3 regions of the Pseudoalteromonas sp. S554 genome follow, and region 3 is predicted to be linked to each of the others. Evidence: predicted binding sites of a transcription regulator. Region 3 holds the regulator's gene; each other region holds the start of a gene.

Region 1 (12,180 bases), on a different contig from region 3:
GCGCCGTTTAAATAGCAACTCTATAATGCCTGCACGAGTAGCCTCTGTACCTAAACCATCAGTATCTTTTAATACTTTTTTGATATGTGGATCTTTTACATAACGGCTAATCCCCGTCATAGCACTCAGTAAAGTTGCATCAGTAAAATGAGCGGGAGGTGAAGTATGCTTTTCTACTACATCACCTTGTGTACATATCAGGTCCATCCCTTTTTCAAGGTAAGGTAAAGTAGCCTCTTCTTTTAATTCTGATTTACCCATTAATACCTTAAAACCCAAACTGACTTCTTGTTTAGCGTTGGCTTTAAATAAACCACCAGCAATTGTCACCTCTGCTTTAGTTTCGTTATAAATATAGTCTGGGTAAAACTGAATCAAATAATGCCTACAAATAAGCTGATACACTTTTGCTTCATCCTTGGCTAAGCTAGCTGACTTTAATTGCTTTGCCGTAGGTACAATAGCGTGATGCGCAGCTACTTTTGCGTCATTAAAGCACTTACTGCGCTGCTTAGCATTTGCACCATTTACTAACTCCACTTTTTGACCGTCATTAGTTGCAATTGCTTTTAAAATTGAAGGTGCATCTAAATGATGTTCTTTAGGCAAATATCGATTATCTGAGCGAGGATAAGTAATTAATTTATGGCGCTCATAAAGTGTTTGGCAAATATCAAGCACCTGTTGAGCAGCCATACCAAATGCCTTTGCTGCATCTATTTGCAGTGCTGATAGATTATAAGGTAGAGGTGCACTTTGCTTTTTTTGTTTTTGTTCAAGCGATGTCACCTCTCCTGTTTGATTAGTTATACGCGAAGCCACGTTTTCGGCCAATGCTTTATTTAGCACTCGCCCCTCTTCATCTTGATAAGGTTCGCAAGCTTTACTCGGTACCCATTTTGCTTTAAATACCTGCTTCTCAGGAGTAACTAAACTAGCTAGCACCTCATAAAATGGTTTTGATATAAAATTAGCTATCTCAGTATCACGATTTACCACTAAACCCAAAATTGGCGTTTGTACGCGCCCAACTGAGAGTACATTACCAAACCCTGCTTTTTGTCCCGCTAAAGTATAAGCCCGAGTGAGGTTCATACCAAAAAGCCAATCTGCTCGTGAACGTGCAAGTGCTGATACACTTAATGGAATAAATTCCCGATTAGAGTGCATACAACTAAGCGCTTTTTTAACTGCAGCTAAGTTTAAATCGCTTATAAGTAGACGCTGAATACCTTGCTTTTTAGCTTTGCTTATTTTGGCTTGTTCTATCACTTCATCTACAAGTAACTGCCCTTCACGGTCGGGATCGCCAGCATGAACTAACGTTGATGCCTGTTTGATTAGCTTTTTTAGAATAGTTAATTGCTTACGAGTTTTAGGTTTAGCTTTTAACTGCCATTGCTCAGGTACTATAGGGAGATGTTCTAATTGCCATTTTTTATAGCGTTCATCGTAATCATCTGGTTCAGCTTGTTCTAACAAATGGCCAATACACCACGAAACACAATCACCATTGGCGACTTCAATGTAACCGTCGTGTTTTTTATGTGGTTTTGGGAGCGCATCTGCAATTGCACGTCCAAGTGATGGTTTTTCTGCGATGTAGAGTTTCATGTGCCGGCCTACAACTGGTTATATAAACAGTAGTTTAGCATAACTATTTTAAAGAGGGAGAGTTTTTGATTTATTGTCAGGTTCAATAAATAGAGACTGGTAATAATTTGTAAAACTTAAAGCTGGGCTACTAATTAAGCCCAGCTTTATAATTTGAGCATTATCTCACATCAATAAGATCAGACTCTTTTGCCTTACCTTGTAATATAGATATTTCAACTCGGCGATTCCGACGTCGGTCTTCATTTGTCTCGTTAGGCACAAGCGGCCGAGTTTCAGCTCGCCCTACAACCATCATTCGTGTTTTATCAAACCCTTGAACTGTTTGCAATTCGCTAGCAACAGCCACTGCACGCTTAGACGACAAATCCCAGTTATTTACGTATAACTCATTTGATACCTGAAAATCATCTGTATGCCCTGATACTGTAATTTCACCTGGTACGTCTTTTAAAAGTTCGCCAATGTCTTGAATAATCGGTTTAAACTTAGGTTGTAAAAAAGCACTGCCCGAAGGAAACGAGCCATTTTCTCTAATACGAATAATAATTTGCTGACCTAATGATTCAAGTTCTATTGCACCATCTATTATTTGCCTTTCTAACTGCTGCGCTATTTTTTTAACCAGCTCATTTGTTTGCTCTTGATCTGCAGCGGATATTGCTTGTTCTGATGACTGCTCTTGTGAGGTACTTCTAGATTCACCGCCACGTTTATCGCCTCGCTGTTCTTGCCTGCCGCCCGCTGAACTTTCATCACCAGCCTGAAACTCTAGCATTTGCTGGGTCATTTCAACGGTTTGCTGTTGAATAGTTTCAATTGGTGTAGGCTCTGGCTTACCTGGAGTAAATTCCATAGCGATAACCGATGTCCCTTTTGGGATATCTTTAACTTCAATTTTATTTTGCACACCAAAAGCAAACTTCATTGAACCTGCAATTTGTTTAAATTTAAGTACATCCATTTCTGAGAATGCCAATAAGAGTACAAAAAAGCACATCAATAGCGACATTAAATCAGCAAATGTACCCATCCAAGCAGGCAAACCGGGGGGTGGGCATTTGCACTCTTCATCAGACATGGTTACTCCTCGGTATCAACTTTACGCTTAGACTCAGCCAAGTAGTTTTTCAAAATACCTTCAATAACTTTGGGGTTTTGACCATCTTGAATTCCTAAAATAGCATCGAGAATCAAACGCTGATTCATCGCTTCTTCGTCTTTACGCAGCTCAAGTTTTACCTGAATCGGAATTGCTACTACATTCGCCAAAAATGCACCATACAGAGTGGTCAATAGTGCCACGGCCATTGCAGGTCCGATAGCTTTGGGGTCGTCCATGTTTGATAACATGGCAACGAGGCCTATCAATGTACCAATCATTCCCATTGCGGGAGCTATGTCGGCAAGTGCTTTAAATAAGCCAGCACCTAGTTCATGACGGGTGGTGGTTAGGGAAATATCTTTTTGAAGTGTAGCACGCACAACATCTGCGTCATGACCGTCAACAAGCATGTCAACGCCTTTACGCATAAATGGGTTTGGGATTTCAGCTTCTTCGAGTGCTAAAAAGCCACCTTTACGAGCAGAATCCGCAAGCTCTACTGCTTTTTCTATTAACTCTTCAGGCGACTCAATTTTAAACATGAATGCCTTACCAACAACCTTACCTATCCCTAAAAACTGAGACATCGTGAAGTTTGATAAAACAATAAACAGCGAGCCACCAAATACAATTACACTTGAAGGCGCATCGGCAAACATGCCCATTTCACCGCTACTACTCATAAACATAGACATGACAATTAAGCCTATTGCGCCTAGGATCCCTATTATGGTTGCTAAATCCACATTTCCTCCAGAGATTTCATGTTTAAATGCCTTATCATAAACTTTTTATTATTAACTGCTTATCGGCAACATACTGAATTGCTTAAGTCATTTTTGTAAATAAACATAAAAGTTATATTTATTATTTTATATCAAGTTAGGCGCACTGCCTAATTATCGAGTTTTCCTGACTAATAGCACTGATTAACACGCGATTAATCGCGCTAAATGTAAAAAACTCATATCATCCTTTGACCTAGTTTAGCATTCCCCCTAAAATTGGCTCCTAAATTTATCATGTAAGCTGAAATAAAGATGGCGACTAAAAAACCTGAAAACTTAAGTTTCGAAAAAGCACTAGAAGAATTATCAACAATTGTTAGTGAAATGGAACAAGGTGATTTATCGCTTGAACAATCATTAAAGCAGTTCGAGCGTGGTATTGCACTCGCTGGTGCGTCATCTGAAAAACTACAGCAAGCAGAACAAAAAGTATCTATTTTAATGGGTAATAGCGAAAAGTCAGCACTTACAAACTTTAATAATGATATGGAATAGTTGTGAGCATAAAAGACTATATTGAACGTGCTCAAATAGATGTAGCTACTACACTCAATAGCTACTTTGAACAACCGCTCGATAGCGATAAAACAATAAAAGAAGCCACTCATTACAGCTTATTTAATGGTGGAAAAAGGCTGCGCCCTTTTTTGGTGTACGCTGTTGGTGAAATGCTAGGCGCTAAAAAAAGTGACTTAGACGTTTTGGCTGCAGCCATAGAATGCATTCATAGTTATTCATTAGTACATGACGACCTACCAGCTATGGATGATGACGATTTACGCCGCGGCTACCCCACTTGCCATATTGTGTATGGCGAAGCGCAAGCCATTTTAGCGGGTGATGCATTACAAACTCTCGCCTTTGAACTTATAGCCACACATAACTTTAATTGCTCAGCGCAATCACAAGTAAAAATGATTGCTGCACTTGCACATGCATCAGGTATTGAAGGGATGGTTGCAGGACAAGGTTTAGACATTGCCGCAACTGACAAAGTTGTTTCTGTACAAGAGCTTGAGCGCATCCACAAGTTAAAAACCGGTGCACTAATTAACTGTGCTATAACGCTAGGTGCACTGTGCAGTGAAAAAGCAGATGAACAAACTTTAGAAAACTTGAGCGTTTTTGGGTATGCTATAGGGCTGGCATTTCAAGTACACGACGATATTTTAGACGTGGAAGGTGACACCTTTATACTAGGTAAACCACAAGGCTCAGATATAGAAGCGAATAAAGCGACATACCCGGCGTTATTAGGTATGCTAGGCGCTAAAGAAAAGGCGCAAAATTTAATAACACAAGCCCACGAAGCGTTAGCACTTATTGATGCAGATACTACGCTTCTTGCGTCGCTGGCAAATTACCTTATTGAACGTGACCACTAGTCACAGTTTAAGCGTATTGCAAATAGCACTGACATTATTACTTAACATTCGTTGTTCACTCCCATTTGAAAGCGAATGTGATCGAAGGATATAAAAAAGCCATGACACTTGATAGTAGCAAGTATCCATTACTTAACTTGGTTGACAAACCAGCTCAATTACGAGACTTAGCGCAAGATAAACTTCCCGAGTTTAGCAATGAGCTACGTGAGTATTTACTTAACTCTGTATCGCAAAGTAGCGGTCATTTAGCGTCTGGTTTAGGCACAGTTGAGCTTACAGTTGCACTTCATTATGTATATAACACACCAGAAGATCGTGTAGTGTGGGATGTTGGGCATCAAGCCTACCCGCATAAGATCTTAACGGGTCGCCGCGACCAAATGCATACTATTCGCCAAAAGGATGGTCTGCACCCATTCCCATTTAGAGATGAAAGTGACTACGACACATTTAGTGTTGGCCATTCTAGCACCTCAATTTCTGCAGCTTTGGGCATGTCAATTGCTGCACAAAAAGAAGGCGCAGGGCGTAAAACGGTTGCAGTTATTGGTGATGGCGCTATTACTGCGGGTATGGCATTTGAGGCGATGAACCATTTAGGCGATGTAAAATCAGACATGCTTATTATTCTAAATGATAACGAAATGTCGATTTCAGAAAACGTTGGCGCATTAACCAACCACTTTGCGCGTATTCTATCTGGTAGCTTTTACACCAACATTCGCGAAGGAAGTAAAAAGTTACTGTCTGGCGTACCGCCTGTTAAAGAGCTTGCCAGCAGAATGGAAGAGCATCTTAAAGGCATGGTTATCCCTGGTACGTTTTTTGAAGAACTTGGCTTAAATTATATTGGCCCAATTGATGGGCACGATGTAAACATGCTGGTTGATACATTACGTAATATGCGTAATTTAAAAGGCCCACAACTTCTTCATATAAAAACGCAAAAAGGTAAGGGTTACAAGCCAGCTGAAGCCGACCCTATTGGCTACCACGGCGTCCCTAAGTTTGATCCAAACACATCTAGCTTGCCTAAATCAAAACCGGGCGCCCCTACTTTTTCAAAAGTATTTGGCGACTGGCTATGCGACATGGCGCAGCAAGATGATAAGTTAATGGCTATCACTCCTGCCATGCGTGAAGGCTCGGGCATGGTGCGCTTTTCAAAAGAACATGCTGATAAGTATTTTGACGTCGCAATTGCTGAACAACATGCTGTAACTCTAGCCGCAGGTTTTGCATGTGAAGGCTTAAAGCCTGTTGTTGCTATCTATTCAAGCTTTTTACAGCGCGCATACGATCAGCTCATTCACGATGTTGCATTACAAAACCTCCCTGTATTATTTGCCATTGACCGAGCAGGTATTGTTGGTGCCGATGGCGAAACACATCAAGGCGCATACGATCTCAGCTTTATGCGTTGTATTCCTAATATGGTTATTATGGCACCTAGCGATACTAATGAATGCCGCCAAATGTTGTACACCGGTTACAAAGCTAATTGCCCGGTTGCTGTTCGTTACCCTCGTGGAAGCGCTGGTACGGCAGATATTCAAAGCGATATGCAACTTTTCGAAATTGGTAAAGCAAATACAGTAAAAGAAGGTTCAAAGATTGCCATTTTGTCATTTGGTACATTGCTTGAAAACGCACAACTTGCTGCAAATGAACTTAATGCAACGCTTGTTAACATGCGCTTTATAAAGCCGCTTGATACTTCACTGTTAAACGACATTATTAAAAATCATGATGTAATTGTTACACTTGAAGATAATGCCATTGCCGGTGGTGCAGGCTCTGCGGTTAACGAATACTTAGCTAGCCAGCAGGCCAATGTTAAAATACTTAACTTAGGTATTCCTGATGAGTTTATTAAGCACGGCACGCAAGACGAAATGCACGATGAAATGGGCTTAGGCGAGCAAGGTATTTTAAGTTCAATAAGGTCATTTACTGCTTAGTTAATTATTTTAACTGTTTATAAAAAGGAGCCTGTTGGCTCCTTTTTCGTTTTTATCATTATTTTTTGCATCCAATTTAACTTTTAAGCCGTTATTGCTGTGAGGTTAACATGTAAATAATCAGTGCTGCTTAGTCTGTGCTTTATAAGCAAGCCCTTTATTTACCTAAATTTAATGGAATATTTAGAAGGTAAAAATGATGAATAAAGCTAATTTAACAACTCATACAGCACAAAAAAACACATTGAAACATACGCTTAGTTTTTCAGCGTTAACACTTGCAGTATTAATCGGCATTACAGGCTGTAGCTCAGACGATGGTAAAAACGGCGTAGATGGTATTGCAGGCACCGACGGACAAAATGGTACTGATGGAACAAATGGCAACCCAGGCTTTGCATCAGCCACATTTATTTTGGCAAACAATGGAGAAACCAACACGGGTACCATTGATTTAATTGACCAAAGTGCTTCTAAATTAAAAACTTTTAACACAACAGCTAACGAAGGCGTTGCTTTTGATAGCTTAGGTAATTTATTACAAGCAAGCGACAGCGAAAGTGGCAGTATTAAAACTATCTGTCAGCTTGCTAACCGTGCTGATGGCAGCAGCTATGATGCAAATACTGATCGCGAAATAACAGGTGCTAACACTACGCTCGTAAACCCTAAAGGAATTGCCGTAGCACAAAAAAGTGGCCTTATTTTTATTGCTGACTTTGGCGCGATGCAGATAACTACTTTTGGCGCTACAGCCGCGGGTAACGCAACGCCATTAGGCACAACCATAACAGAAGCTGCACCGTGGGATGTTGATTATGATGAAACAAATGACCGTCTTTATGTAGCACTTACAAATGGTGATGTAGCCGTTTACGATAATTTTGTTGGTGGTGAATTTGCCGCTATGCCAAGTCGTACAATTACCCCTAGCAATAATGATGGTACGCAAATATCTGTAAATATTCATGGCATTGTTTATGATTCAAATACTAATAAACTTGTTTTATCTGATGTAGGCAGTGCATCAGATGCAACCGATGGTTCGTTATTTGTAATCAATAATGCATCAACCGCAGATGGCTTAGTGAGCGTTGCACGCAGTATTGCCGGCCCAGCAACAATGCTTGGTAACCCGGTTGATATTAGCCTTGAAGGGAGTGACTTGCGTGTAGCCGAAAAATCAAATGATGCTGTTCTTGTATTTAGCAATATTTTTTCAGGTGAAAGCGGCGATATTACTCCAGACTTAGTCACTTCAACTATTAAACCTGAGTCAATTACCAAACTGGGTATGCAAAATGAAATGGCTGATATTTCAGATAGTAATGCCGCTAATATGGCGCTACTTGGGGTTGCTGTTAGCAGTAATCCGGGTACTACAGGTGAAACAACGGGGCAAATTAGTCGATTAAGTTCACAACTTAGCACAGAAATTGGCAACTATAATGCGGGTCAAACTATCGAGAGTGTAACTTTTGATAAAGCAGGTAATAGCTATACAACGTTCGATAACAGTACAACTTCTATTGGCGGTATTGCTATTTCAAATAAGGTGGCAATAAACAGAGATGGACAAACGTATAATACAAACCAAGACAGTATTATTACTGGAACAAATACAGGCCTTATATCTCCTAAAGGTCTTGATGTAGCTTCTGATAGCGGTATGATTTTGGTTGCAGAAAATAACGCAGATACACCAAGTATCTCAATATTTTCAACGTGTACCACAGGAGATGCAAGCCCATTAATGACCCTTACTTTTGCTAACGGTGCGCGTCCTTGGGACGTTGATTACGATGTAAATACTGACCGTGCTTTTGTCGCACTCACAAATGGAACCGTTGCTGTATTCGACGAAGTCAAAAGCAAGCTTATGGCCGGAAATGCAAATATTGCTGTTGAAGACAGACTTATAACACCTGCAAATGCTGGAACCGCAGTAGAAGCGCCCACTAATATACATGGCATCGACTACGACTCGCTAAGTGGCTCGTTAATTCTCTCTGATGTCGGTAGCACTACTGTTGCTGATGATGGAAAAATATATGTATTAAATAACGTGGCAATGGCATCGGGGTTGGTAAACATCAGTACCACGATTAGCGGTCCAAATACCCTACTGGGTAATCCTGTCGATATTATGTATACCGGGACAGATTTATACGTAGCTGAAAAATCAAATAATGTAGTTATGCGTTTTAACAATATTTTAAGTATTGCCGGCGGTGATATTAGCGCCGATGCAAGCACTGCATTTACGGCACCTGAGTCAGTCGCAATATTACCAGCTTGGCTAAATCAATAGCGTTAACCTCACCATACCTGACCAATCACTTTGGTCAGGTATTATCGCATCCACACTTTTATATCGGCCAAACCATTTCTCTGTAGCATACCCAGTTGCTGCTCTACATTAGAGTTTTGTTCAAACTCAAATGCATCTAGCTGCTCGTCGAAAGTAATATGGGCTACACCGTCGCCACCGCGTTTTTTAACTTGATGAAGCGAAATGTCAGCTAAATTAATAGAGGTTTCCCAACTAATTACTTGCCCACCAAGTAAGGGTAATGGGTAGAAAGACCAACCAATTGAGGCAGTTATATTTGTCATATTTCCGTTAGGTAATTGGAAAGAATACTCTGCAATCGCTTTACAAAGCTCTGAAGAGTAACTGTCTATTTTATTGCACTTAAAGTCACGTAAAAGTAATAAAAACTCATCACCGCTCCAGCGCGCTACGTAGTCAGAGCCCTGCGTACGCGAGTTTAATAGCGCAGCCATTTGCTGCAAACAGCTGTCACCTGCAATTGGACCAAAGGCATCATTTATACGGCTAAAGTTATCTAAATTAATAATAACCAGTACAAGTGATTTCCCTTGAGCCTGTAATGACTGTGAATTACGTTGAAAATGCTCAATATCTTTTGGTAATTGATCAAACAAGAAACGACGGCTACGCAAACCTGTAAGCTCATCAGAGTGGCTTACAAGTTTAAGTTGTGAGTTAACTTGCCCAAGCTTATCATTCGCTTGTCGAAGCTCTAACGTACGCTCTGTAATTAAACCTTCAAGCACTTCTTGTTTTCTGCGCTCTTGCGCTTTAAGCACCCAAAATACTAAGTAAAGAAGTAAAATAAAGCCACTGGTGATCAGTAATCTAAAGTAAATCGTTTCATCAAACCGCTCTGGCACAACAAACTCATACTCTACGTATTGCGCCTTTGACCAATCTTCACCTTGGCGTTTTGCCTCTAACTGAAATAAAAATGCCCCAGCAGGTAAGTTGGTATAAATAGCCTCGCGGCGCGTGTTTGCATAACGCCAATCATTGTCCAAACCACTTAACTGATACCTAAACTCAATACTGTTTGGCGCATAATAGTCTATCGCCGTATAGGTTAGTGTTATGTCTCGCTCGTCAGTTTCTAAAGTCGGCTTTTTACCTAGCGCAGCGGTTGTTAAATTACGCTCAGGAGTTGTAATTGTTTCAATAGTTGGTTTTAACGACAGCACCCCAAATAGCTCTACATTTTTAGGTATCTCAACAACACCTTGTAGGCTCGGATACCACATTGAGCTGCCCATATTGACAACTGCATCATGGCCTAAACCACTACAACACTGGTTAGCTTTGCCATCAAGCTGGCGATCGAATGACGAAATCACCTCTTCTACTTTTAAACTTTCTATGTTTGTTTTGAACTGCTCCGCTGGCATTCTGTAAACACCTTTCATGGTGCTAACCCACACGTTATTTAATTTTTCGTCGTACTCCAAGCTAAATATAGAGCCATACGGTAACCCATTTGCGGCATCAAGCTGTCGCCATTGGCCCTGCGTACTTCGGTAAAATAATCCATCATTAAGCGAGCCTATTAAAATACCCACGCCATCAATATGCAAAACACTTGTAATATAAGCACTTTCAAGTGAAGTTTGATCCCCGACCTTTTCGATACCGCGATCAGTAAAGTAATACGCACCTTTACTGGTACCTATGACACCAAAGTTTCCTTTGTCTAGTACATAAGTTATAAATTTACTGCCTAAAAAGGCGTTATAAGCAAAGGGAGTTAAACCTGCAAAGTTGAGCCTGTAGAGCCCACGGCCGGTGCCAATCCAAAACCCGCCTTTACTAGAGCGACTTATAGCAAAAACGGGATTATCACGCAGTGCACGCCCAGGCACACTAAAGAGTTTATCGTCTTCGTATACGAACAACCCTCGCCCTGTGGCGATGTATACGCGCTCTCCATCAAACTGTAAATCGTGTACTGAGGCACGCCCATACTGACTACTTGGAATTAAGTTAATATAACTTTTATTCAAGTCAAAATAACCAACACCACTTTTATTAGCGACCCATAATTTACCATCTGGAGCTTGGCTCAGCGCCATAACCGCTTCAGTCATTTGTGAAACAGCAGCGTGCCTTTCTACTCGCCCTTCGTGAGCAAGCCACAACCCTTCACTGAAGCTTGCTAACCAAATATTATTTTTATCATCTCTAAAAATATCAGCAAACCAAATACTTTGATCTAGCTGGCTCGGCTCAACCCATTGCCATTGGCTGGATTTATCTCTGAATAACAAGCGCCCATAAGTGGAAATCCATAAACCACCATCGCTGTCACTCATAAATTTATACACAGCAGAGTTATTCGCGTTGGGTAATGGAAAGGGCCTTAGCTCGTCGTCTAAATCTAAAAAGTAAGCGCCTAGCTCCGAAGCTAAATATAAATTCCCATTTAAAAATGCAAGATCATGAACGATCGTTTGAGCTAAACGCTCGGGTAACGATATTTTAGCAGTAAGCTCTAAACGCAGTTTGGCAAAATCGGAGGAGTTTTTAGTTAAGCGTAACAAGTGACGATCGTTTACAAGCCAAATACCTTCTGGCGAAAGCGCCATTTGGCTCACTGAACCCACTATTTGAGTTATAACGGTTGCATTAGCCGTTGGTAAAATAGCTTTAGATTGACCGCGTAAGTTAACTTGACCACGACCAACGTAATATAACCCGTTTGCGGCTATCCAAGTGCCCCCTTTGGAGTCTTCTAGAATATCCCTTACAGGGCCTTTAATGTTAAATGCCTGCGCTGCAAAGGTCGCTGGATTAATAACCACTAAACCACTTCTAGTACCAACCCAAAGTAATCCATTCGAATCGATTAAAAGCTTATTAATGCCATTGCTTGGTAAAAAAGCGCTATTTTGGGTATTGTAGTTTGTAAACGTAGTGCCATCAAAGCGGCTCAAACCAAACTGTGTGCCTAGCCAAATGTAGCCTTGCTGATCTTGCACTACACTTTTTAATG
Region 2 (9,146 bases), on a different contig from region 3:
TAAACAACGCTTACACGATACATTTGCTAACAAACACCAGTTTAATCAGCATCATGCTAAAGAAGCATCGCATACATTATTACTTGCTTATGATCCTAAGTTTACGAAAGAAAAATTTTCTAAGCGTGTTGATGTAGAAGTCAGCTCTGGTCATTTACCAGCTGATATGCGCGATAACTTTATGGGTGCATATGCGTTCGCTGAAATGAACACAGATGAGAAAGGTTACAACGGTAGTTGGACTAAAGCGCAGGTTTATTTAGCACTTGGTAATGTGCTGCATACATTAGCGCGATTGAACATAGCGTCGACTCCAATGGAAGGCGTTGACCCGGAGCTAATTAGTGAGAAGTTTAATGCTGAACTTGACGGTCATATTTGTGAAGTTGCACTAGCAATGGGTTACCCTAATACCGACGAAGACTGGAACCATGGTTTGCCAAAGGCACGTTTAGCAGTAGAAGACATTATAACAACCGTATAGCATAAAAAGCTTTATTAAAAAGCCGAGGCTATCTCGGCTTTTTTGTGTCTAAAATAAGCCATACGCTTCCGTATTTTCAGTTTCTACCTGTAGTTCAGTCGGCTTAAATATGGAACTCGGATCGATAAGCACACTATGATTTTCTGCCATTTTTATTAACCCTCGCATCATACCTTTAGTTTGTGGATCTATATCAAAGCCTATATCAGTTAGCTTATCTAATGGTTTTATATCTTCTTTTTTATAATCTAGGCTGTCTTCTACTTTATCGACCAGCAACCCCACATGAGGGTTTATACCGTCTTTCGTTGTGAATACAATAATTGGTTTGTAATCCAAAGTTATTTGCTCTTGTGCTGATTCAAACAGTCTCTCTAACTGAGCAAGACTGCTACGTTTTATCTTACTAAGTAAATAGCTTACCTGTTTATGTTCACCTTGCCTGTGAGCAGTTACGGCTTGTTTAGCTTGTTCTAGTAATAATTCAAAAGGCTCATTAAAGCGTGAGATAGTAAGCTTTAAATCAGGGTTGTCTGTATTGAACTCCTGAAAAAAAACAATAAAGTCTTGAAGCTCAGTTTCATTAATAACTAATTTTTCTGATTGATTTAAGAGGTTTGTTTCGAGTGTATTAAACCATTTGGTTTGTTTGTCTTGCCAGGATCTTAGCTGTTTTAAAATATGTTTGTTGCTTTGCTCTGTTGATATATTATTTAAGATAATTCCTAAATCGAAAACTGGCGTAGGGATATCCATATAATCTTTAACACCAATAAAGCTTTTGTTGTTGTTTGGTAGTGTTGTGAGATTATTATCAAAGCGCTCGGTTAATAAGATATCAAGTATTTTCAGTGAAATGGTTTTGCAGCCCACTTTAAAGTTTATTAATTCCATGCCTTTATCTTAATTTACCCATTAATGTATTAAGAATAGAACAAATCTACCAAATAGCTTAAGTAACTGTGGTAATTAATCATTGTATTAAGGGGGTGGGTTATTTAATGGCTTTAGCTAGTTTTAACACTGCTTGTTTAAAGCATGTTTCAAGCTCTTTTTTGCCTTGTATATTTAATTGCTCAATGACGTTTGTATCGCTTTCATTTTGCAAAATTAAGCTAATTAATAGTTGCTTATCACTTTGCGTTAAACAATTAACAACAGAGGGTGCCAGAGTTACAACTTGCCAAATAGTAGCTGTAATACTAAATCGAGAAAAGTGATTATTAAGTTGTCGTATTAAACGTTTTTTGATGTCTGAACTGATAGGTCTATCTGTAAACGAGGAAATAAGTACATTTACAAGCTGCCAATCAAGGTGTTTAAAGTGTGTGAGTAAAGCATAAAATATATCGGTTTGAAATTCAGCTTTTAATCGTTTCAGTGTACCCGTATTGTTGTTTAAACATTTCACAACGAGTGCTGAATGCTCGCCAGTGCTTTTATCTTTTTGATAACCCAGCTTTATAGTGCTAAACCCTTGGCTTTGCCAAAATTTTAATAGCTCAGCCGTAGCGCCAAAACTAGCACCAAACCAATAGCACTCATTACTTACTCTTGATTCGCAAAAACTCAGTAGGGCTTTACCTACTCCTTGACTGTGAAGATTAGGGGCAACAGCAATTCTTACTACTCGAGCAGAGAGTTGGGTAAGGCACTGGGGATCACTGCTTAGCTGCGAGAGAGTTTGTGCCATTAGGTGCCCTTGTGGGCGGCGTTCACCTTTAAGCACCTGCTCAGTTAGCTCGAGGGGTAACCCGCCTTCTATTGTAACTAAACACACCCCCACTAGGTGATTATGTGTTTGGGTTATGAACAATCGTTGTGAGGGTGCATCAAGTAGTTGGCGTAAATCGTTAACGCTACTTTGGTAATGTGCTAAGGCAAGTAATGCAATAACCTGCTCAAGTAACAGCTCGTCATTTGTGAGTTGTTGCTGAGTAATTTCACTGTGGACTAGGTTATTTAAGCCATTGCTTTGTATTTCTTCGTACTGTGCTTCGAGTGCGAGCAAAGTGCGTATATGGCGCTCTAGCGGGTCGGCTTTTGCAAACCTTAACGGTTCATCAAGTGTGATAATATTAGCGACTTTATACTTTGCTTTAATGTACTGACTAAACCTAATTGTATAGCCTCTACCATTACCCTCATAACCTACTAAAGTACTTGCAAATACAATGCGCGGATACTGTTTTAGCATTTTTAATAACAGAGGAACTGGAATAGCAGCCGCCTCGTCAACAAGTAATAAATCACACTCTGGCAACGAGTCTAATAATGAATCTGGAGCAATATACTGCAAATTAGCAAGTTGCTTACTTTTACCATCGAAGGGTATGTTTAACTCATTACTTAAATGTTTAAAGCTGCTATGAGTGGCTTTAAATTGTGTACTGCAAAGTAGTATTTTTTTATCGATAAGCTTGGCGGCAGCAAGTCCAAGCGCTGCTGATTTACCACGACCTCTGTCGGCATTAATGAGTAAAGGGCGATTGGCGCGACCATGAGCCACTTTAATTATATTTTCTACACAATGCTGTTGCGGTTCAAAATCTATTTTATTGGCAGAGCTTTCTCTGCTGAGATTACCTGTACAGCCATGTAATTCACTAAAGTGATAAGCGGTTAACGATTGTACAACGCGGGCAATGCGTTCATTAAAAAAGCTATAGCTTACTTTATGCCCGTGAGACTGCACTGTGCTTAAGGCAGGATCTGGCCAAGTTGAAAGTTCGCTTAGCTCTGGTAGCAGTAAATATAAAATACCGCCTGCTTTTACCGTACCTGCAATAGCTGCTAATTTATCAGGGTGCAAGCCACTAAAGCCATCGTATACGGCGTGTGAATATTCTTGCCCTAAAATTTGATGAGTACGATTAGGCCACTGCGCGTTATTTAGTCTGGTATTTTTAGAAACGACGAGTGTGTTTTCAGTTTGAAGTAATTCGCCTAACAGCTCGTAGCACCAAACAGTACTGCCAGTAATAAGCACCAGTTGGCGATGATGAGCGCCAACTAGTGTTTTTTCTAACGTGTTTATGTGAGCTTTATACAGCTTGTAATCGTGCATAAGCCGTTACTAGCCATTTACTGCCAAGGTCGTCAAAGTTTACCTGTACACGCGACTGTGCACCGCTACCTTCATAGTTAAGTACCGTACCAATACCAAACTTAGCATGCAGTACACGTTGACCTAAGTTAAAGCCGCTGTCTTCAAAGGCGGCATGGCTTACTGATGCACTAAAGCGACCGGCTGCCGGTGGTCGCGAAACTTGTGTTTTAATACGAATTTCTTCAACGCAGTCTTCAGGGATTTCGCGTAAAAAACGTGAAGGACTATGGTACTTCTCTTGTCCATAAAGGCGGCGGCTTTCGGCATGGCTAATGTATAGTTTATCCATTGCACGGGTCATGCCTACATAACAAAGGCGGCGTTCTTCTTCTAAGCGGCCAGACTCTTCATTACTTTGCTGCGAAGGGAACATGCCTTCTTCAACGCCCACCATAAACACAAGCGGGAATTCTAAGCCTTTAGCTGAGTGAAGCGTCATCATTTGTACCGCGTCTTCGTGCTCATCGGCTTGGCCTTCACCAGATTCAAGCGAGGTATAGGCTAAAAAGCCTTGTAGTGGTGAGCTAAACTCTTCTTCTTCAGGGAGTTCGTACTGATCGCAGGCACTTATAAGCTCTTCTAAGTTTTCTACGCGGGCACGGCCTTTTTCGCCTTTTTCAGCTTGGTACATAGCCATAAGGCCAGAGGTTTGAATTGTGTATTTAGCTTGTTCTTGTAGGGTGAGATCGCTAATTTTTTCTTCAATGTGCTCAACAAGTTCTACAAACTTTGTTACAGCGCCAGCTGCTCGGCCTGATAAGTGCTGTTGTTCAACAATAGCTTTAGCTGCGTACCAAAGCGGAAGTGACTCAGCACGAGCGCAATCACGTATGTGACTTAATGTTTTATCGCCAATACCGCGAGCAGGAGTATTAATTACACGCTCAAATGCGGCATCGTCTTGGCGATTACCTACTAAGCGTAAGTACGATAGCGCATCTTTAATTTCTTGACGTTCGAAGAATCGCATACCACCGTAAATGCGATATTTTAAGCCTTCTTGTAGCATGGCTTCCTCGAGTACACGAGATTGCGCGTTACTACGGTATAAAATAGCGGCGTCTTGCAACGCGTTACCAGCATTTAACCAGCTACGTAATTTGCTACTCACAAAGCGGGCTTCGTCTAATTCGTTAAAGGCGGCATAAATTGATATAGGCTCGCCTTCGTTACCATCGGTCCATAAGCTTTTACCCATACGCTCGGAGTTATTTTTTATAAGCGCATTAGATGCTTTAAGAATAGTTGCGGTTGAACGGTAGTTTTGTTCAAGGCGAATAGTTTCGGCATCAAAGTCAGTTAAAAAGCGTTTTATATTTTCTATTTTAGCTCCGCGCCAGCCGTAAATACTTTGGTCATCGTCGCCAACAATCATTATGCTGCTTGTGTCGCCTGCAAGTAACTTTAACCATGCGTACTGAATGGTATTAGTATCTTGAAACTCGTCTACTAGCATGTGGGCAAAGCGCTGTTGGTAGTGGCGAAGTAACGTCGGGTTATTTTTTAATACTTCATAGCTGCGTAGCAGTATTTCAGCAAAATCGACCAAACCAGCCCTGTCACACGCTTCCTGGTAGGCGGCATATACACGCAGCATCATTTGCTCGTTTATATCATACGCTTGAATATCTTTAGGGCGAAGTGCTTCGTCTTTTTTAGCGCTTATGTACCAACCAAACTGTTTTGCAGGCCACTTTTTATCATCAATATTCATTGATTTTAATAAGCGCTTGATCATACGAAGTTGGTCATCAGAGTCTAAAATTTGAAAGGCTTCTGGTAAGTTAGCTTCACGGTGATGAGCGCGTAAAATACGGTGTGATAAACCATGGAAAGTACCAATCCACATCCCGCCAACCGGTGCTTTTAAGGTTTCTTCAACGCGGGTACGCATTTCTTTAGCTGCTTTATTGGTAAAAGTTACCGCAAAAATACTATAAGCTGATGCTTGTTCAACTTGCATAAGCCACGCGATACGATGAACTAACACTCGTGTTTTACCAGACCCAGCACCGGCCAATACCAGCATGTTTTGTAATGGGGCTGCAACGGCATCGCGTTGTTTGTCATTTAAGCCGTCGAGTAATTCTGAAACGTCCATCGTTACGCCTTTTTAATCAATATTGAGGGCAGTATAACAGGTGTTTTTGTAAGGCTAAATAAAATACTGTTTTTATGAACAGCTATTATAAAAATAGCCTCTAAAACCAATCAGCTGGATAGTTTTTGGCATGGATAAGTGACTAAGATTAATAATAAAAATAATCAAATTGACCTATATTTAGTAAAAAATACTAAAGCAATTAGTGAGTCGTAATTTAACTAACTGATTTTTAAGCTTTAATAAATTGGCATAAAGTGTGATAGTAAGTAGATAACTAAAATTTAAAATTAATTAACTACAGAGGTGAGTATGGCTGATCAAGGGTCTGGCGGTAATGTAATTGCTGCGTTGTGTAATATATTTTTTCCTGGTTTAGGGCAACTAGTACAAGGGCGTATTTTAGCGGCTATATTTTTTGCGCTAGCTATTGTTATAAGTTACGCACTTATTTACGTACTCGTTGGTTTTGTATTAGTACCTATTATTTACTTATGGTCGATAATAGATGCGGCACGATACCGCTCGCGAAGTTAGGTATTTAAACGTTTTACAAAAATAGCGCCCAATGGCGCTATTTTGTTTTTTAGGGTCGGCGTTACAGCTAATTTACGGGTATAATCGCGTTATTAACGTTTAATAAGTAATAGCTATGGAATATCAATTTATACGTGACCCTATTAGTGGTTTACGAATTAAAATAAGCAGCGAACACGCAATAATAGGTCGTTGGTTAAACGAAGAAATTGGCAAAGGCAAAGTCGCTATGGTGCAAGCACTTATTGTGTCTGTCAAAACGAGTTTTGAGCCAGTCACTCTAAAAGGCCAAGAAATAGATTTAATTTTATCTAAAGATGAGGCCTTATTTGAGGCTCATGCTCTGCACCAAGACAGCGAAGACTTAATTGCCTATCAAGATGATGATTTAATGCTTGAAGAGAACGACTTAAGCAGTGGTTGTGGTTTTGAAGACTTTATTGATTTAATCGAGTCGTGGGCTGAGTTTACCAGTAATCGATAAAAATAATTAAAACAGACATAGCAAATGCAAAAACAGCGCTTTCTCTGTATTATTAAAACAACTAAAAAACGACAGGAATTGATATGTCTGCCAATTTAAATAAGCTAGTAGTCATGCTAGAAATGCAAAACGCCATGAATACAAAAGTGCATGAACAATGGTTTACACAAGGGTTTGAATGGTATCGCGCTATTTGGGTTGAGTGTGCCGAAATGCTAGATCATCATGGCTGGAAGTGGTGGAAAAAACAAACACCCGATACCGAGCAAGTTATTTTAGAATTGGTTGATATTTTTCACTTTGGTTTATCGCTACGTATTGACGGAAAAACAAGCTATCAAGACTTAGCAAAGCAATTAGAAAGTGAGTTGAGCCAAGTACAGCAAGCTGATGACTTTAAACAAACGTTAGAAATACTTGCGGCATCTGCTGTTGCAGATAAAGCGTTTAATGCATCAGCATTTGCCGGTTGTATGGCACAAATGGGCATGGATATTGACGATTTATACCGTGGTTATGTTGGTAAAAATACCTTAAACTTTTTTCGCCAAGACCATGGTTATAAAGACGGTAGCTACATTAAAGTGTGGAACGGGCAAGAAGATAACGAGCACTTAGTGGAAGTAGTTAAAAGCCTTGATACCGAACATGCAGACTTCGCAAAATTAGTCTATCAAGGCCTTGAGGCACGTTACCCTAAAAGCTAAATAATAGTGCGGTAGTCGGTTACATTTAAGTAATCGGCTATTTCGTTGTGTGGTTGCTGACTGTCGGGGTTGGCAACCGCAAGTAAGTGTCCAATGCCGTATTCTTTTGCGGCATTTAATACAGCTACGCTGTCATCAACAAATAAAGTACGTGTTTTGTTAAATCCTAAATCATTTTGTACTTGGTGCCATAAACTTTGCTGCTCTTTACTTACGCCATATTCATGAGTCGACACTACACCATCTAAATAATTATCGATTGCGGTGTGTTCAAATTTCATCATGACGTTTTCTGGATGTGCGTTGGTAAGCAATATAAGCTCTTTTCCTGCTTTTTTTAGCTCCGTTAAAAAATAGGGTACGTCGTCACGAACTCTTATAAGGTGCTGTGTTTCTCGCTTTAAATCCATAATTGGTAATTTAAGCTGATCTTCCCAATAATCTAAGCAATACCACTCAATTTGGCCGCTTACAGCTTGGTAGCGTTTAAAAATATCTTCTTTTGCTTCGCTCAGGCTTATATTTTTCGCTAAGGCGTGTTGCTGTGGAAGAACAGTTAACCAAAAATGGCTGTCATAATGTAAATCGAGGAGTGTTCCGTCCATATCAAGTAAAACGGTATCGATTTTTGACCAATTTAGCATGGGCTTTTCCCTGTGAAAAGTTTATGATTAAGCACAACTGCCATGATAGCAAATTAACGCCAATGACACAGAAAAAGCATCCAACACCTCCTCAAATCCTAAGTAATAATGTTGTCGCTAAAAGTCGCCTATTTACTGTGGAATCTTTAGAGCTAAAATTTTCGAATGACGAAGAGCGTCAGTATGAACGTATTCGAGGTGGTGGCAGAGGCGCTGTAATGATTGTGCCTATAACGGCTGATAACGAAATGCTGCTAGTGCGTGAGTATTGCGCGGGCACCAATGACTACCAGCTAGGCTTTCCTAAAGGACTGATCGACCCAGGCGAAACACCAGAGCAAGCTGCTAATAGAGAACTTAAAGAAGAAGTAGGTTTTGGCGCAGACTTTTTTAAACCATTAAAAACAGTGACCATGGCACCTAGTTATTTTAATGCCACCATGCATATTTTATTTGCTAAGCAATTATATCCGCAAACACTTCCAGGCGACGAGCCTGAGCCTTTAGTTGTTGTTAAGTGGCCATTAACGCAATGGCAGTCATTATTAGAGCAAGATGATTTTACCGAAGCACGAAGTGTTGCCGCTTTGCTATTATTAGATAAGTACTTAGCATCTGGAGCTGCCGATGAATAAATTATTAGAACCTTGTATTGAATTAGCCGAACGTGCAGGCGATGCCATTATGGCTATATACAAAAAAGATGATATTGGCCAACAAGAAAAGTCAGACCACACACCAGTAACTAAAGCCGATTTAGCTGCAAATGATGTGCTTGTTGCAGGCTTAAAGGCACTTGCGCCCGATATTCCTATTATGTCGGAAGAAACACCTATTCCTGCATTAGCCGATAGGCAAGATTGGCAGCGTTATTGGTTACTTGATCCCATGGATGGCACAGGTGAATTTATTTTAGAAAGTGGTGATTTTGCGGTAAACATTGCGCTTATTGAAAATAACCACCCTGTGTTGGGTGTAATTCATTGGCCGTCAAAAGGTATTACGTATTTTGCGAGTGCTAAAAATGGTGCTTTTAAGCGTGAAGAAAAGAGCGACACACGAATATACGTAGCTCCACCT
Region 3 (12,180 bases):
TCGCTTATTAGCGGGAATATCATTACATTTTTTGTATAGTGCTTTTTAGTGCTAGGTCTTGCTTTTGCCACGCATTAAAAAGTTTTTGTTGTTGTTTTGAAATTTTTAAACCATAGGTTTTTTGCATGTAAGCATAGGCGTCGGCAATTTTTTTACGGGCATAAAATGGTGGCTCAACAACACGTTGCTTAAAGTTTACTTTTACATCGCATTGGCCGTATTGAGTCGCGGCTCCACCTAGCATGCCAAAACGATAATTAGAGCGGTCAGCATTTATTTCGCCAATTGCGGGGGCTAAGTTATTTATATCAGCTTCCATTTTTCGAAATTTTTCGCTGACTTTACGGCAGTTTTTCCGCCCACCATTTTGCCAACATTGTAGTTGATGCCCAAACTCCCATGCCGATACAATATGCTCCCATTCAATACGTAAAGCGCGCTGGTTTACTTTGCCTGAGCGGGTAAATGTATTACGAGGTACATAGCCACAACCCGTTGGATCTGGCACTAGTTTTTTACCTTGTTTTTTAATATCACAACCGCAATACAGGCTTTTTGCATTGTGCGGTAGCGTTTTTATTAAGTGCTTTTTAGCAGTAGAGAAGCGAGTAAAGTCTTTACTTGATACCGAAAAACAGACACAGCAAGCCAGTAAGGCCAAAATCAATCGGGTCATATCCATCACATACGTGAACTACAGGAGTCCCTAGTTTACTGGCTCAACAGGCAAACATAAACTTATTTAAATCTGCGTTTAATTCTTATGTTTTGTAATAGCAGTAAAAAGCCAGTTAAACAAAAACAGACACTGGTTGCAGCAAAGCTAATTAATAGAGGATTATTAAAGTTTTCACGTTCATCGTAATCCATAATATGCAGCATCCAAAAAAAATCGAAAATTCGCCACAGTGTGCTGCGCACAGTAATCACTTTGCCTGTATCTGATGACAAATAGAGTGTGGTACTAAATGTATCGTTAAATTGTACTTTCCATACATCTTTTTTATAACCGCTTTCTCTTGGTCCTAAACCTAATAAAGTGGTACTTACTGGTTGAGCATTAATAAGTAAATGCGCGTGTGCATTAGTAATTATTTGCTGTTTATTGGGGGCTTTAAATGGTTGCCCAGTCATGCCATTAAAACTTTGAGGGTTGCCTTCACTGGTTACAGTTATAAGTGGGGTAGATAAAAAATGTGCAAAGGTTATTTTAGTCGGATTAGTGACTTGCGAAACAATATTATCAATTGATGCCACGTAATCGCTGCTTTTAAAGGGGTTAACTAGGGTGCGTGTTGCTAGGTGTTTACCATGTACTTTTTCAAGCGGAATAGCGCTCATAACCAAACCGCCAAGCAACCAAGCTAGTATTTGTATTCCTAATAAATAGCCCAACCATTTATGAAGTTTACGTGCTGGTTTAAAAACTTTTTTCATGTGTGTTTATCTTATTATTTTTACAAGACATTTTACGCGATGGTTGAGCAAGGTGAGTGCGACAAAATGTCGCACTAGTGCATTAAAATAGCGTTTCAGCACAATAGCGCCAATTGTAAGCAGCAATCGCACTCTAAAATAAGAGTATTACCATATAAAACGTCTATTTATAGGGTGTTGATTTGGTATAAAGGTAAAACTGCGTTAAAGTTTGCATGGTAACCATTAGAGGATAAATACGAGACAATGTCGGAAATTCAATTTTTAAATGTAGATCTAGAGCTTGAGTCAAAACAAGATATTAGTGTGCTGGTGGCCGACCTAAAAAAAGTCGCAACGATTTTACATTATGACAAAGACGAATACCGTCAATTAGCACGTATTGAGGTAGCTGGCGATGTAAAATCACCAGACAAAGCAATAAACCATATATGTGAGCTTATTGAGTCATGTTCACGCAATGCATTAAAGCAATGGTTAAGCTGCTCACGTAGAACATTTGATATAGGGTTTGAGTCAGGCACGTCGCCAAAGTGTTTTAATCAAGCTTTACATGCAGATACACTGCTGCGTATATCTGCTATTGGCGCGGGTATGGAAATAACAATTTACCCTATCGAAAAATAACTTACGTCTTTCGCTCAACAACGGCTGCGGTCATTTTTGATACGCAGCACAGCTCGTTGCGGCTGTTTGTGATTTTTATTTCCCAAACAGAGCTTCGTTTTCCAATATGAAATGCGCGTGCTGTTGCCGTTAATGTACCATTGCGAGAAGCCTTTAAATGGCTTGCACTTATTTCTTGCCCAACACAGTAAAACTTTGTGAAATCAACCACAAAATTAGCAGCATAGCTAGCTACGGTTTCGGCGAGTACAACGTTTGCGCCGCCATGAACCATGCCAATAGGGTTATGGTGTGCAGGGATTGCAGGCATGGTTGCTACTAGATAATCGTCGCCTATCTCTGTTATTTCTATTCCCATGGTTTTCATTAGCGTCCCTTGGCCATTAATGCCTTCGTCCAATTGTTTACACAATGCTAATGTAATGGGTTGATGCCAAATACTCATATAGATTCCTTTAAATTTAATGCAGCAAGTTACTATTTTTATAGGCTATTTTAGAAAGCCCCTAAAATGTACACGTAAGGAAGTAATTTGGCTATTTGAACGGATAATTTAAATTTGCGATTTTTATTTAACTGTATATACTCACAGTTAAATGTACTGTATGGAAAACCAGTTGTATGCGCCCATTAACTAAACGCCAAGCTCAAATACTCGAATTAATTAAAGTGTTTATTAAAGACACTGGTATGCCGCCTACACGTGCCGAAATAGCACAAACGTTAGGGTTTAAAAGTGCAAATGCCGCTGAGGAACATTTAAAAGCCCTTGCCAAAAAAGGGGTGATTAAAATGAAACCTGGCGCAAGCCGTGGAATTCAACTTGTTGAAGAAGAGGAGCCAGAACAATTAGGTTTACCGCTTATTGGCCGAGTTGCGGCAGGTTCCCCTATTTTGGCGCAAGAACATGTTGAAAGCCACTGTAAAATTGACCCATTAATGTTTAAACCAGCTGCCGACTTTTTACTGCGCGTAAACGGTATGAGTATGAAAGATATAGGCATTATGGATGGCGATTTACTTGCTGTGCATAAAACACAAGTGGCTGAAAATGGTCAAGTTGTGGTTGCCCGTGTTGATGACGATGTAACCGTAAAACGCATTGAAAAAGCGGGTCGCCAGGTGTTGCTTCATGCTGAAAATGACGAGTTTGCACCAATTAAGGTCGATCTTGAAACTGAGTCGTTCAACATTGAAGGCTTAGCAGTGGGTGTAATTCGTAACGCGGACTGGGTGTAATTCGTAACGCGGACTGGATGTAGTTCTTTCTTATTTTATAAAAAGCGCACTTTTTTGGTGCGTTTTTTTATTTTTAAAATTTTGTTTGTTTTTTATTCACACTCTTTCATTTCATCCTTAGCCCTTACCACCTCTCGATTTGAGCCATTTTCTTCTACGTTCAACTAAGCCAACTCTCTACTTTTTATATATTTATTGTTTGTTTTTAATACAAAAAACTTGCATGGTGGTTAAATATTAACTAATTGTTAATAAGCTGACGCTGGCAATACTCATCGCTTTTAAGTTTTGAGCACACACAATAAACTTTTGCTAGCGCAGTGAATGCCAATTTTTATAAATAAAACGGCATTAATAAAAAAATAAAAATAACGAATTGGCGTTTAAGCCGTATGCCTCTTCGCTTTGCACTAGCAACAGCATCAAAGGAGTCGTCACATGGGTAAACTTAGTTGTACCTTGTGGCTTATATTGTGTGTTTTTCCGCAGTTAGCCTTGGCAAATAGCCAATTTAATATGCGTAAAGGCGTTACAGATATAAGTGAAAATGTTTACGAATTACACATGACCATATTTTTTATATGTTGTGTGATTGGGATAATAGTGTTTGCCATTATGCTTTGGGCACTCATTCATCATCGCAAATCTAAAGGAGCGGTTCCCGCTCAATTCCACGAAAGCACCAAAGTAGAAATTCTTTGGACCGCCATTCCATTTGTTATTTTAATTGCTATGGCAGTGCCAGCTACAAAAACGTTAATAGCGATGGAAGATGCCAGTAAAGCCGACTTAACAATTAAAGTTACAGGTTCACAGTGGAAATGGCATTATGAATATATGGGAGAAGATGTAGAGTTTTACTCAATGCTTGCAACTCCTCAGGATGAAATAACTAATTTAGCTGATAAAAACCCAAATTATCTACTTGAGGTAGACAAACCCCTCGTACTGCCAATTAATCAAAAAATTCGTTTTTTAATGACCTCAGATGATGTTATCCACTCTTGGTGGGTACCAGACTTTGCCGTTAAAAAAGATGCCAACCCAGGCTTTATTAACGAAACATGGACCAACATAAACGAAGAAGGCATTTACCGAGGTCAGTGTGCCGAGCTGTGCGGTAAAGATCACGGGTTTATGCCCGTTGTGGTAGAGGCCAAATCTGAGGCTGACTTTAAAGTATGGTTGGCCGATGCTAAACAAGCTAAGCAACAAGCAGCTTTAGCTGATGCCGCTTTACTTGATCAAACATTACCTAAAGAAGAGCTAATGGAGCTGGGCGCTCAAGTATACTTGGCAAGTTGTGCAGCATGTCATCAACCTACGGGGTTAGGGCTACCGGGCGTATTTCCGGCTCTTAAAGGCAGCCCAATTGTACTTGGCGATATAAAAGGTCATATAGACATACTTATTCATGGGAGCCCAGGCACGGCAATGCAATCATTTGCCAAGCAGTTATCTATAAAACAATTGGCTGCGGTTATTACTTACAAGCGAAATGCATGGGGTAACGATACCGGTGATGTTATTCAGCCTAGTGAGATTCAAGCAGCACTTGATGCCGACGTGGAGGCTAACTAATGAGTAGCATAGCAGAACAACCAAACGCCAATGAAGCGCATCATGCTCATCATCCAGCTAAAGGCTTTAAGCGCTGGCTTTATACAACAAATCATAAAGATATTGGCAGTTTATATTTAATATTTTCGTTGACCATGTTTTTAATTGGTGGCGCCATGGCTATGGTGATCAGGGCCGAATTATTTCAGCCAGGGTTGCAGTTGGTCGATCCCCACTTTTTTAATCAAATGACTACAGTTCATGGTTTAATAATGGTGTTTGGCGCCGTTATGCCTGCCTTTACGGGATTAGCCAATTGGATGATACCGTTAATGATAGGTGCGCCAGATATGGCATTACCTAGAATGAATAACTGGAGCTTTTGGATCTTACCTTTCGCATTCTTAATTTTGCTTGCTTCTTTATTTATGCCTGGAGGAGGTCCTGCTTTTGGCTGGACCTTCTATGCTCCGCTTTCAACCACATACAGTAACGACAATACTGCCTTGTTTGTATTTGCGGTGCACATAATGGGTATTAGCTCAATTATGGGTGCTATTAATGTGGTTGTGACTATAGTTAATTTGCGTGCACCTGGCATGACGTGGATGAAACTCCCCCTGTTTGTATGGACATGGCTAATAACGGCATTTTTACTCATTGCTGTTATGCCCGTTTTGGCAGGGGCGGTGACCATGGTTTTAACCGATAAATATTTTGCGACTAGCTTTTTTGACGCTGCCGGCGGTGGCGATCCGGTGATGTTCCAGCATATATTTTGGTTTTTTGGTCACCCCGAAGTTTACATCATGATTTTGCCAGCGTTTGGTATCATTTCAACCATAGTGCCTACTTTTTCGCGTAAAAAGCTATTTGGCTATGCATCTATGGTTTATGCAACGTCATCTATAGCATTGTTAAGCTTTATTGTGTGGGCGCATCACATGTTTACCACCGGTATGCCGGTAGCTGCAGAGCTATTTTTTATGTACTCCACAATGCTGATATCGGTACCTACCGGCGTTAAAGTATTTAATTGGGTAGCCACCATGTGGCGCGGTTCTATTAGCTTTGAAGTCCCTATGATGTTCAGTATTGCTTTTATAGTGCTGTTCACATTAGGTGGTTTTTCAGGGTTGATGCTTGCTATTACTCCCGCTGATTTTCAATACCACGACACTTATTTTGTAGTGGCTCATTTTCATTATGTGTTAGTGACAGGGGCGGTATTTTCAATCATGGCCGGTGCTTATTACTGGCTGCCAAAATGGACTGGCAATATGTTTAATATCACGCTGGCTAAGTGGCATTTTTGGTTGTCGTTAGTCAGTGTAAATGTGCTGTTTTTTCCAATGCATTTTGTGGGTTTGGCTGGTATGCCTCGTCGTATTCCTGATTATGCACTGCAATTTGCAGACTTCAACGCAATTATAAGTATTGGTGGTTTTGCATTTGGTTTATCTCAGCTGTTGTTTGTAGTGGTTGTTTTTAAATGTGCAAGAGGCGGCGAAAAAGTCCCTGCAAAAGTATGGGATGGCGCTGAAGGGTTAGAGTGGGAAGTTGAATCCCCTGCGCCTTACCATACCTTTTCAACACCACCGGAAATTAAATAATGACCCACGCACCGCTCCTTAAACGCTTGATTATTATCAGTATAGGTATGTTTGCGTTTGCGTTTGCCTTAGTGCCGTTATACGACGTGTTTTGTGACTTAACCGGGCTAAATGGTAAGCCATCGTTAGAGCAAGCGCAGCAAAGTAGCGTGATTGAGCAAACAAGGGACGTTAGCGTGAGTTTTACAACTCATGCACAAAGCGGTGCATCTTTTGAGGTGAAATCAAAAGAGTACAGTGTGGTTGTGAAACCCGGAGAAATGCGAGAAGTCGTTTTTAGCGCAAAAAATAGTAGTGAACTCGATAAAGTTATGCAGGCAGTACCGTCTGTTTCACCAGGCAAAGCGGCAAAATATTTACACAAAATGGCCTGCTTTTGCTTTGATCAACAACCCCTAAAAGCGGGGGAAGAGCTCGAATTTAAATTGCTTTTTTATGTTGATACAGCGCTTCCAAGTGATGTTGAAGAGCTAACTTTGTCTTACACCGTATTTGATATTAGTGAGCAACTAGTTGCCAGTAATAACTAGCAACAAACACTAGTGCGAAACTAGGAGCAAGTAAAATGAATCAAGAACATGAGCATTATTACGTACCAGAGCAAAGCCCGTGGCCCATTGTAGGAGCGGTTGCGTTGTTTTTTATCGCCGTAGGCGCAGGCTTAACAGTGATGGAAGTTGGCAAGGAAGGGGGGAGCGGTGTTTATTTACTTTATGCCGGTATAGCCGTTCTTTTATATATGTTATTTGGCTGGTTTAAAAATGTTATTCACGAGTCAGGCCAAGGGTTGTACTCAGCACAAATGGATCGTTCTTTTCGACAAGGCATGAGCTGGTTCATTTTTTCTGAGGTTATGTTTTTTATGGCCTTTTTTGGTGCGTTATTTTATGCACGTATGATTTCGGTGCCCTGGTTGGGGGGCGCGGGTAACAATGCTATGACTAATGAAGTGTTGTGGCCTACCTTTGAAGCTATGTGGCCTTTGGTTGTTACACCCTCCGGTGACACAACCCAAGCTATGGGGTGGCAAGGCCTACCATTGATCAATACGTTAATTTTAATCGCTTCATCGGTCACGTTACATTTTGCCCATGTTGCAATGGAAAACAACAAACGTAAACCACTGAAAGTGTTTTTAGGACTTACGGTGTTATTAGGCGTGTGCTTTTTAGCATTGCAAGTAGAGGAATACGTTCATGCATATAATGACTTAAATTTAACATTAGATGCCGGTGTGTACGGTAATACATTCTTTTTGCTTACAGGCTTTCATGGCATGCATGTCACACTCGGAGCCATACTTTTATTTGTCATTTTAATACGAATATTAAAAGGTCATTTTACCAAAGAAAAGCACTTTGCGTTTCAAGCTGCTGCTTGGTATTGGCATTTTGTAGATGTGGTATGGCTGTGTTTATTTGTGTTTGTATATGTGCTGTAACGTTTATGGGCGAGCTATTTGCCTTTATATAACCGAGCTTAACTGCTGCGATTGTGACCAATAATACAACAACCGAAAACAACACTCGGCGTCCTAAAAAGTGAGACATAGGTCGCCCGTTTGTTTTTCCAGACACCATAATAAATAGCGCTCTAAATAAGTTAAAAAGTATAAACATTAACAACAGTACAATAATAATTTTAATAATCACTGAGTTGACCCTTTATGCAAGTAGTTTTAAGGCACAAACAAAAGCTTAGTTCAATAATCACAATTTGTATGGTTGTGGTTGTTGTACTGGTATGTGTGCGCCTAGGTTTTTGGCAATTAGAACGAGGTGAAAAAAAACAGCAACAGCTCACTGCTATTGCTCAAATACAAACTCATGGTGTCATGAGTTGGTCGCAGTTGCTAAATTTACCAAAGCAGTGGAATAAAACCGGTGTACTAGTCGAGCTTAAAGGGACACTTTTAAGCGAACATTACTGGTTGTTAGATAATCAAGTATATAACGGACAAGTGGGTTACGACCTACTCGCCCTGTTAAAACCAAATAATGATATGCGTGCAGTATTGGTTAATTTAGGTTGGGTGAGAGCCCCGCTATCACGGGATATTTTACCTGCAGTAGTTATGCCCCAAGGTGAGTTTACGGTCAAAGCACAAATTAAAGAGAATAACCTCAGTAGTTTTACCCTAGAAGATAAGACCTCGAGTGGTGATTTGCCCAAACGCATTCAATCAATCGACTTAAGCTTTATACAATCACACACTAATTTCCCATTGGTTAACTTTATGGCATATCGCCAAGGTGAGGGTGATGAAATTGCGATACCGCATTACGAAGCGGTTGTAATGAGCCCACAAAAACATAACGCCTATGCGGTGCAGTGGTTTTTAATCGCCTTTGCATGTGTTGTTGTAGCCATTTTTGCGAGTAAAAAAAGGAATAAAAATGAAAAATAAACCCCTTTTATTGTTTGTAACCTGTTGTGCTATCCCTTTGTTTTTAGCCTATAGCGCGCTCAAATTCGATTGGTTACCTAGTGCGGTTACAAATCACGGTGAATTTCTAAATGAAGAGATAAAACTAGAAAACTGGCAACAAAATAATCCTAAACAATGGACGATAGCGCTTAATTATTCGAGTGAGTGCAGTGCGTCATGTAACGAGCAACTTGAGGCGCTTAATAATTTGTATATAGCGCTTGGTAAAAATCAAGGAAAGGTAGATATGGCTGTTATGGGAAGTCCTTCACAAGCTGACTTACCATGGAAAAAAATGGCCCAGCAAGCAAGCTTGACCCCCGCAAGTTTGTATTTAATTGATCATATGGGGCTTGTGGTACTTGAGTACCCATACAAAGCAAAGCCTCAAGAAAACCGCTTAGTTCAAAAAGGGCTATTAAAGGATTTAAAAAAACTACTTAATTATTCTCGTTCAAGCTAATCCGTTTAGTGTGAGGTTAAAGATGTACAAAAATTATAAGAATTGGGTTTTATTGACCGGACTTTTTGCTTTAGTTGTTGTTGCACTGGGTGCATACACTCGTTTGAGTGATGCAGGGCTGGGTTGCCCAGATTGGCCCGGGTGTTATGGCTTTTTAACGGTTCCTAAACATGAAGCTGATATTGCTTTAGCAACACAAAGCTACCCTGATATGGTGTTTGAAAAAGCAAAAGCCTGGAAAGAAATGATTCATAGGTATTTTGCGGGCACCTTAGGATTGATGATTTTAGCGCTGTTTATTGTTGCTTTTTTAAAGCGTCAATTTCCAACTACACCATTAAAGCTCACATCTTTATTGCTATTACTTGTTGTGTTTCAAGCTGCCTTAGGTATGTGGACTGTCACTATGAATCTGCAACCACTTATTGTGATGGGGCATTTATTGGGTGGTTTTAGTATTTTATCGCTAATTACATTGCTGTATTTAAGGTTAACAGCAAAACCCATTATGGGCGGAGATGCGGGGGCTAAGCGGTATTATGGAATAAGTTTGATTGCTCTTTTTGTGCTGATTTTACAAATAGCGCTTGGCGGCTGGCTTGCGGCTAATTACGCAGCACCACACTGTAATGGTTTACCCTTGTGTGATTACGCTCAGCCTTTTTCACTGAGGAGTGTTTTTCAGTTACCGCTTGAGCACAGCAACTACGAGTTTGGTGTGCTTTCACAACAAGCAAGAATGTCTATTCACTTATTACACCGTATTTGGGCATTAGTAACCTGCATATTTTTGGCGCTTATTATGTGGAAAATTTACAGTCACGCTTACTCTCAAAAAATTAAAAGCTGCGTAATAGCAGTATTGGTTACTTTATTTTGCCAAATTAGCTTAGGACTCATTTTGGTACATTGGCACTTTCCGTTGGGTGTTGCACTGGCGCATAACCTAATGGCTGCCATACTGTTATTAAGTATGGTTAGGTTGTGTTATTACCTAAAATCACGCACATAAAGGAGAAATATAATGGCACTAACAATAAACAAAAAAACAATACAGCCTGCACATACTCAATCACTTAGCTTGCGTGCTTACGATCTATTACAAGATTACTTAGCCATCAGTAAATTTAAAGTGGTGGCGATGTTGGTTTTAACAGCCTGGGTTGGATTAGCATTAGCCCCGGATGTTGGACGTGGAATAGGCGTTCAGATGATTAGTCTATTAGGAATAGGCCTGTTATCTGCTGCCGCTGCCGTTATTAACCATGTAGTAGATAGCGAAATAGACTCTAAAATGGCAAGAACGCGTCATCGCCCTGTTGCTAAAGGGCGTTTAAGTAAAGCACATGCATTAACGTTTGCGGCAAGTATTGGTATCGCTGGTTTCATCATGCTTATGGTGTGGGCTAATACGCTTACAGCAATATTAACGTTATTTGCATTAGTGGGTTATGCCTTCATTTATACGTCATTTTTAAAACGTGCAACACCTCAAAATATTGTAATAGGCGGACTTGCTGGAGCGATGCCGCCATTGCTTGGTTGGGTATCTGAAACAAACCAAATGGCAGCAGCGCCGTGGTTGCTTGTTATGATTATATTTACCTGGACTCCTCCTCATTTTTGGGCTTTAGCCATTGCCCGAAAAAGTGATTACGAGCGTGCAAAAATTCCAATGCTGCCGGTTACCCACGGTATCGACTTTTGTAAAACATGTGTAGTTGCATACTCAGTTTTATTGGCCTTAGTGTGTGTGATGCCATACTTAATTGGTATGTCAGGGGGTATTTACTTAGTTGGAGCTTGTGCGCTAAATAGTGTGTTTATGTACAAAGCCATTAAGTTAAAATTTGCAGCTAATAACGACAAGGCTATGGATTTATTTCGTTTTTCGATAGTGCATTTAATGGTACTCTTCGTGGTCTTATTTATAGATAAATGGCTCCCTTTATGAAGCGGTTATGGCTTTTAGTAATTGTTGTTTTAAGTTTATTTTTATCAGCGTGCTCAAGTGAAAACGATCCTCAAAACTTAAATGCACTTGTTTATGAAAACGCTAAATCACTTTTGGATTTTACGTTAAAAAATCAGCACGGCGAACCAGTGACAAAAGCGCAATTTAAAGGGCAATGGAATTTAGTGTTTTTAGGATACACAAGTTGTCCCGATATATGCCCGTTAACATTGGCTAAGTTAAACGCAGTTTATAAAGAGCTGGAAGCTGATTACCCATTACAAATCTGGTTTGTGTCGGTCGATCCAAACAGAGACACAGCAGAAAAACGAAAACAATATATAGATTACTTTAACCCCAATTTTTTGGCTGTTTCAGGGGAGCACAAAGATCTTTTTCCAGTAGTAAGAGAGCTTGGCCTAATTTACGCAATTAGTGATACAACAAAAGCTGATTATGCGGTTGATCATAGCGCATCAGTTGCGTTGGTTGATGATACAGGAGCGCTAAGAGCTATTTTCAAACCTGAGTTTAAACAAGGCAGTGTGCCGCTTATTAATTCAACTCAATTAACGCAAGAGTTTAAAGTTATTGCAAACTACTACTAAAAACTGACTTTTTAAATTTTCACGTATTTTAAGGGGGCTTTAGGCTCCCTTTTTTGTTTTTTCATTCCTGTTTATAAATTTATTAAATTTTTTTTTGACCCTTTTATGGCAATTTTAACAACTAGAGCTAAGCTTTTGTTATGAATTGAAATGAAAGGGATTACACAATTTTAAATGTTAAAACTTCCAAGCGAACTTGTGATTACCCAAGTTGAAACGCTCCACCAAGACTTACTACAAGAACTCAATAG

What was found. Region 3 encodes LexA, which represses DNA repair genes until DNA is damaged. Its sites were predicted from a motif close to TACTGTATNNNNATACAGTA; they were not measured.
Region 1: the regulator LexA is predicted to act here: its motif matches at 1,627-1,646, upstream of CWB65_RS13795 (DNA topoisomerase III).
Region 2: the regulator LexA is predicted to act here: its motif matches at 5,759-5,778, upstream of uvrD (DNA helicase II).

The regions. Positions count from the first base shown of each region.
Region 1 covers NZ_PNDV01000064.1:2,973-15,152, forward strand. The annotation lists gene CWB65_RS13795 (DNA topoisomerase III) at 1-1,614, opposite strand, end outside; gene CWB65_RS13800 (flagellar motor protein MotB) at 1,775-2,695, opposite strand; gene pomA (flagellar motor protein PomA) at 2,698-3,465, opposite strand; gene CWB65_RS13810 (exodeoxyribonuclease VII small subunit) at 3,760-4,002, shown strand; gene ispA ((2E,6E)-farnesyl diphosphate synthase) at 4,005-4,892, shown strand; gene dxs (1-deoxy-D-xylulose-5-phosphate synthase) at 4,994-6,856, shown strand; gene CWB65_RS13825 (NHL repeat-containing protein) at 7,056-9,167, shown strand; gene CWB65_RS13830 (ligand-binding sensor domain-containing diguanylate cyclase) at 9,209-12,180, opposite strand, start outside.
Region 2 covers NZ_PNDV01000095.1:851-9,996, reverse strand. The annotation lists gene CWB65_RS17530 (nitroreductase family protein) at 1-484, shown strand, start outside; gene CWB65_RS17525 (chemotaxis protein) at 533-1,378, opposite strand; gene CWB65_RS17520 (tRNA(Met) cytidine acetyltransferase TmcA domain-containing protein) at 1,479-3,551, opposite strand; gene uvrD (DNA helicase II) at 3,529-5,694, opposite strand; gene CWB65_RS17510 (hypothetical protein) at 6,007-6,231, shown strand; gene CWB65_RS17505 (YacL family protein) at 6,347-6,715, shown strand; gene CWB65_RS17500 (dUTP diphosphatase) at 6,799-7,422, shown strand; gene yrfG (GMP/IMP nucleotidase) at 7,419-8,066, opposite strand; gene nudE (ADP compounds hydrolase NudE) at 8,129-8,701, shown strand; gene cysQ (3'(2'),5'-bisphosphate nucleotidase CysQ) at 8,694-9,146, shown strand, end outside.
Region 3 covers NZ_PNDV01000012.1:13,731-25,910, forward strand. The annotation lists gene CWB65_RS04210 (endonuclease) at 23-676, opposite strand; gene CWB65_RS04215 (hypothetical protein) at 739-1,437, opposite strand; gene CWB65_RS04220 (hypothetical protein) at 1,684-2,064, shown strand; gene CWB65_RS04225 (PaaI family thioesterase) at 2,066-2,509, opposite strand; gene lexA (transcriptional repressor LexA) at 2,686-3,303, shown strand; gene coxB (cytochrome c oxidase subunit II) at 3,742-4,884, shown strand; gene ctaD (cytochrome c oxidase subunit I) at 4,884-6,476, shown strand; gene CWB65_RS04245 (cytochrome c oxidase assembly protein) at 6,476-7,006, shown strand; gene CWB65_RS04250 (cytochrome c oxidase subunit 3) at 7,042-7,917, shown strand; gene CWB65_RS20205 (DUF2909 domain-containing protein) at 7,817-8,128, opposite strand; gene CWB65_RS04260 (SURF1 family protein) at 8,143-8,883, shown strand; gene CWB65_RS04265 (redox-active disulfide-containing membrane protein) at 8,873-9,367, shown strand; gene CWB65_RS04270 (COX15/CtaA family protein) at 9,390-10,379, shown strand; gene cyoE (heme o synthase) at 10,392-11,321, shown strand; gene CWB65_RS04280 (SCO family protein) at 11,318-11,929, shown strand; gene CWB65_RS04285 (STAS domain-containing protein) at 12,104-12,180, shown strand, end outside.